2 regions of the Shewanella avicenniae genome follow, and region 1 is predicted to be linked to the other one. Evidence: predicted binding sites of a transcription regulator. Region 1 holds the regulator's gene; the other holds the start of a gene.
What was found. The regulator FliA, encoded in region 1, starts transcription of late flagellar genes. The targets are predictions, from matches to a motif close to CTAAAGNTNNNNNNNNNNNNGCCGATA.
Positions count from the first base shown of each region.

Region 1 (3,182 bases):
TCTCAGCATTTAAGATTGGGCCTTCGGCCTCGATACTGCTCTTAGCTGACGTAGTCTCTGCTAACTGCTCTTCGGTTTGCGCCCCAAAAACAGTGAGTAATGACACTAGGCTGGTTTCAACTTCACGCACGAGATCAATCACGCGACGGATCATCTGCCCAGTTAAATCCTGAAAATCCTGCGCCATCATAATTTCATTCAAAAGTTGGCGTAATCTATTCGCATCGGCATCACACTGGCCAAGAAAATGCTGTACGTCATGGCACAGACCTTTAAATTCGGCGAGCGAAATATCACGCCGCATAAGACGTTCCCAATTGGGTTTAACTGCAGAAAGGTTGCTGGTTAACGCATCAGAAAGCGGTAAACATTCTTCAACCGCATCCATGGTTTTGTTTGCTGCTTGTTCGGTCATATCGATGACATACGTTAGCCGTTCTTTGGCATCTGGTATGTCGTTATTCGCTAATTCGATTAAGCGACTGTCGACCTGAAAATCAACCAAGGCGTTATGTAACTGCCGAGTGAGTTTTCCTACTTCATCAAAGAGTTCTTTTTGAATAGGCTGCGCTAAATCGCGTACGATTTCATCAGCTTGAGCCTGTTCACCAGCTTGCAACAGGGCAACGAGTTCCTGAGCCTGCTCAAGGGTAATCAGTTTGGACGTTTCAGCATTCATTGCATCACCCCAATTAACCGAGACGTTCAAAAATCTTATCGAGCTTCTCTTTTAGGGTTGCAGCAGTAAATGGTTTAACAACGTAACCATTAACCCCAGCTTGTGCGGCTGCAATAATTTGCTCACGCTTAGCTTCGGCGGTCACCATCAACACAGGGATGTGCTTCAAATTTTCATCAGCACGAATGGCTTTTAATAGATCAATACCTTGCATGCCGGGCATGTTCCAGTCTGTCACTACAAAGTCAAAATCGCCTTTTTGCAGCATTGGCAACGCTGTTGAACCATCATCGGCCTCTTGAGTATTGTTAAACCCAAGATCCCGCAGCAAATTCTTGATGATGCGCCTCATCGTTGAAAAGTCGTCAACAATGAGAATCTTCATATTCTTGTCCAAGGTTTCCTCCGCTGAGCTGAAATTATCTACGGCTCACTATTAATTCTATATCTGAGTCCAATGTTTGAGCTTGGCTTTTAGTCTAAGCATTGCCTGACTATGAATTTGGCTGACTCTTGATTCACTAACATCCAAAACGGCGCCGATCTCTTTTAAGTTAAGCGCCTCGTCATAGTAAAGCGACAATACCAAGGCTTCTCTTTCCGGTATTTGTTTGATTGCTTCGGTCAGCGCTGATTGAAATTGACTCGATGCCAAGCTATCAAAGGTGTCGTTCTCGACCATATCTTCCGATATAAGTATATCGGTAGATACGCCAAGATCCTCAATTCCTATTATTTTACCAGCAGATACGTCTGAAAGTATGTGATGATATTCATCCAACGATATATTCAAACGCGCTGCAATTTCAGTATCTCGCGCATCTCGACCGAATTCCTGCTCTAGCTCATCAATCACTTGAGCAATCATACGTTGATTACGATGAACAGAACGCGGCACCCAATCACCACGACGAATTTCGTCAATCATCGCGCCACGGATGCGGATACCAGCAAAGGTTTCAAATTTTGCACCTTTGCCACCATCGTATTTGGCGGCAGCTTCCAACAAACCGATCATTCCGGCTTGAATTAAATCATCTACCTGAACTGAGGCGGGTAACCGCGCCAACATATGGTGTGCGATGCGTTTAACAAGTGGCGCATACTGTTCAACGATAAGGGTTTTATCGTTTGCTCCAGCATACGCTGCCACTTTATTCACTCGCACCTTCCTCTTGGTATTCAGGCTTCTTAACCAGTCGTTCAACAAAGAACTCTAAATGACCACCCGGTTGTTGTGGGATAGGCCAACTGATCACTTTGTTCGCCAATCCATGATAGGCGATACTGGCAGGCGACTTAGGAAACGCTTCTACAATCAATTTTTGCTTACGTACTGATTTTCGCAAGTTTTCATCGAAAGGAATTGTTGCTACTAATTCTAGCGCGACATCTAAAAATCGGTCGGTTACTTTACTGAGCTTAGCAAATAATTCCATGCCTTCACGTAAACTGCGGACCATATTAGCCACAATTTTGAAGCGGAACACACCATGCTCACGACTGAGAATTTTGATAAGCGCGTAGGCGTCGGTAATCGAGGTAGGTTCATCACAGACAACCACCAATACATCTTGTGAGGCACGAGAAAAACTCAGCACCATGTCAGAGATACCGGCGGCGGTGTCCACGATGAGGATATCAAATTGGGTTTTCATTTCGCTGAAGGCGCGAATCAACCCAGCATGTTGTGCTGGACTGAGTTCTACCATTGCTTGCGTACCTGAAGTTGCGGGGATAATCCCGATGCCTTTAGGCCCACGCAGAATGATGTCGTCTAACTCAGCTTCGCCTGACAACACGTGTGACAAGTTACGCTCCGCACGTAAGCCCAGCATGACGTCAACGTTGGCCAACCCGAGGTCAGCGTCCAGTACGACTACACGCTTCCCTTTCTCTGCTAATGCAACAGCGGTATTGATGGAGACGCTCGTTTTACCAACCCCGCCTTTGCCACCAGTAACGGCTATCACTTTCACTTTGTCGTTATATTCCTGATTCATTTTTCGTAAACCGCTCGCTTGGTCCCGGGTCATAACTCTACTCAAATGCATAGGTCATCTCTGGTGACCTGGCTCTAGGGTGAAATACTTGTGTCTCTGACTTATTCAACAAGGCTAAGGCTTGTTTCGCTAATGCCAGCGTATCAGCTACCTGCATATCTTCTGGCACGCGTTGTCCATCAGTGATGTAACTCAATGATAAACCACTTTGAATCAATACACTCAATGCGGCACCTAAAGAAACTGACTCATCGAGTTTAGTCAAAATTGCGCCTGCTAACGGGATCCGTTGAAAATGCGCCACCGCTTCTTCTAATACGCGACGTTGGCCAGTTGCCGACAGCACCAAATAACTTCTGATAGGCAAGCGACTGTTGGCTGCCAAGTTATCCAATTGTTCGCACAATCGCATATCTCGTTGTCCCATTCCAGCGGTATCGATCAAGACTAATTTGCGATTGCGGAATTGATAGACAATTTGCTCCAACTCTTTAAGATCA
Region 1 is NZ_CP071503.1:2,986,036-2,989,217, forward strand. It holds gene JYB87_RS13235 (protein phosphatase CheZ) at 1-679, opposite strand, end outside; gene cheY (chemotaxis response regulator CheY) at 693-1,076, opposite strand; gene JYB87_RS13245 (RNA polymerase sigma factor FliA) at 1,122-1,841, opposite strand; gene JYB87_RS13250 (MinD/ParA family protein) at 1,834-2,715, opposite strand; gene flhF (flagellar biosynthesis protein FlhF) at 2,720-3,182, opposite strand, start outside.

Region 2 (3,182 bases), 1.8 Mb from region 1:
ATTAACGAGGATGAAGACGCGCTGGCAACACTGCTGAATCAAACCCATAGTCAGTACAAAGCGCTCAAACAAGCGATGGAGCAAGGCCGCGATAAGCTGTTGGAATTGAACTCTCATGGTGGCCGTAAGGCACAAGCCTTAGCCGAAAAACTGGCCGAGATGGACGACAATACCGACACTATCGGTAGCATCATCCGTTTGTGGGATATTCTGGGGATCGATCAAGAAGATCGCGGCGAAAACGCCGTGGTGCTAACACCGACCGAACATATGATGTTCCCAACCTACCCAGGCTTGCCAGAAGATGGTGTCACAGTGACTTTCGACCGTGATAAAGCGCTGTCGCGTGATGATATTGCCCTGATTACGCTGGAGCATCCGCTGGTACAAACCGGTATCGATTTGATCACCGGCTCTGAAACCGGCAGCACTGCGGTGGCCTTGTTGAAGAACAAAGCGCTGCCAGCGGGCACTCTGTTCCTTGAGATGATTTACATGGCCGACGCCTCGGCGCCGAAATCATCGCAGCTGTTCCGTTATCTGCCAGCAACGCCTATCCGCGTATTACTGGATAAAGACGGCAACAATCTGGGCACCAAGGTTAACTATGATCAGTGGAACCAACAGCTGAGCCCAGTGAATCGCCATATTGGCAGCAAACTAGTTAACGCCTCGCAAACCCTGCTGCATCCATTGCTGGACAAAGGCACCCAGCATGCGCAAATCGCGATGGAACAGATTGTGGCGCAAGCCCGCAGCGAAATGGAAAACAGCTTGAACAGCGAGCTAAATCGCCTTGAAGCATTGCAAGCAGTTAACCCGAATATTCGTGATGAAGAGTTGGACTATCTGCGCCAACTGCAAAGCGATTTAACCGGTTATCTGGATAATTGCCAGCTGCGACTCGATGCGATTCGTTTAGTGCTGGTCAGCCACGTATAAACGCACTTCAGCATCACTCTCACAGAGCCCGCAATGCGGGCTTTGTTTTATTCAACATCCTGTAAATCTTGCCGATAGTTCCTATAATGGAGAAAATTTACCGCCAATTTGCTTAACTTTTGCAGTGCTGAGGGTGAACCTAGTGATGAAATGGTGCTGGCTTTGCTTGACGATATTCGCTCTTCCCTCGTTGGCGCACGCCGATGAGTTGGGCGCGCCGCAGCGTAACACCATTGACGTGCAGGGCCAGAAAATTGAAGTGCTCAGCCACGCTTGGGCGAGCAGGAAAAAACTGGGGTCGGCCTTGCTGCTGCCCTCGCTCGGTCAAGCTGCAGATGCACCTGGCTTGATGGCCTATCTGCGCGAACAACTGCCGTTGCATGGCTTAGCAACGTTCAGTGTGGCAGCACCAGACCGCCCTGCATCACCTAACTTCACCACCAAGGCCGAAGATGTGAGTCGCGCCGGCGATGGCACAGTGGCAGAACAAGGCACAACGCCTACGCAATCTCGCACCAAGGATCAATGGCAAGAACTGCGCACACAGCAACGGCAGTTGATTGTCGATACGGTCAAACAGGTGGTGCCATTAATGCAAAGCTATCCAGGCGGCTGGGTATTAATCACCGAGAATCAAACCGCCTCGTTGGTGATGGATATGATTGCCCAGCAGCAGTTATCCGCGCCTAATTTACTCGTCGTGGTCAACCCCTACTCTGCCGATCCGCAGCATAATAGCGAGCTTGTGCAGCAATACTCACGCTTTGGCATGGCACTACTGGATTTACAAAGTCCCGATGGTGCACCGGCATCTCAGGCAACCCAAGCACAACGCCAACTCAAAATTGCGGCACTATCCGCCAAGCAAGCACGGCAACAATTGCTGCCGCTCAATCTCAATCAATCAACTGCTTACGCAGAATGCCTGAATATTATCAAAGGTATGACGAACACTGCGCTACACTAATTAAAGTAAATAAAACTGCAGCCCATTGTTATTTGGGATCTATTGCTTTTGTTTATCTGAATTTTTGAAGCTGTGGCAACGCAATCCCCGAATTATTCTTATACTTTACTCTTTGAAGGCTAAGCTCACTGACCCACTTAAAGTGTCACAATATGGAGAGCCGCAGTTTATGACCATTCCGGTGCTGATATGCGATGACTCAGCGTTAGCGCGCAAACAGATGGCGCGCACCCTCCCCAAAGAATGGGATGTGGAAGTGACATACGCCACCAATGGCGCAGAAGGTATTGAAGCAATTAAGGCTGGGAAAGGCGAAATCGTGTTTCTCGACTTAAACATGCCAGTCATGGATGGCTATGAAGTGCTGCGCACCGTACAGCAACAAGATCTGCCTGCAATGATTATCGTGGTATCTGGCGATATCCAGATCCAAGCGCATGAACGGGTCAAAGCCCTAGGCGCTTTAGATTTTATTCAAAAGCCAGTGAATGCCGGTGCCATCACCAATATTTTGGAAGAGTACGGCATCCTCACCTTGGCACTTAAAGATGAAGCGCAACAAGCTGAAAATCCGATGTTGAAAGTGGATTTGCGCGATGCCTGCCAAGAAGTGGCCAACGTCGCCATGGGCCGCGCTGCCGATCTACTAGCAAAGTTGCTTGATGTGTTTGTGCTACTCCCGATTCCCAACGTCAATGTGTTGGAAGTCAGCGAACTCACTATGGCACTAAAAGCTACTGAATCAGAGAAGAAAATCTCCGCGCTCTGCCAAGGGTTTATTGGTGCGGGGATCGCGGGTGAAGCGTTATTGCTCTTCCATGACAGCAGCTTTCAAGATATGGCTAAGCTGATGAACATGAGCAACCCCGACAATGCGAGCACCGAGATTGAAGTGATGATGGATACCGGCAACGTGCTGATCGGCGCGTTTCTTAACGGTATTTCAGCGCAGTTAGATATGCACTTTAGCCAATCACATCCGGTGGTGCTAGGACGGCACTGCACCGTTAACGATCTGATCCACGATAACGCTGGCCGCTGGCAACGCACCTTAGCGATGGAAATCAACTACAAGATTGAAGGCCACGACGTTGAATGTGATTTGCTATTACTGTTTACCGAAGACTCCATGCCGACACTGGAGTTCAAGCTAGGCTATTTGATGGGCTAAAGGGCGGCAAAGACACAATGGGTAAAGTAGACGAACTCAATGCGATGAATGAGCTACATTGGCTAATCGATATGGTGCAAACCATCGAGGTTGGTTTAGTGG
Region 2 is NZ_CP071503.1:545,992-549,173, reverse strand. It holds gene rapA (RNA polymerase-associated protein RapA) at 1-942, shown strand, start outside; gene JYB87_RS02390 (DUF3530 family protein) at 1,109-1,909, shown strand; gene JYB87_RS02385 (response regulator) at 2,079-3,080, shown strand; gene JYB87_RS02380 (sensor domain-containing diguanylate cyclase) at 3,098-3,182, shown strand, end outside.
Region 2: the regulator FliA is predicted to act here: its motif matches at 993-1,019, upstream of JYB87_RS02390 (DUF3530 family protein).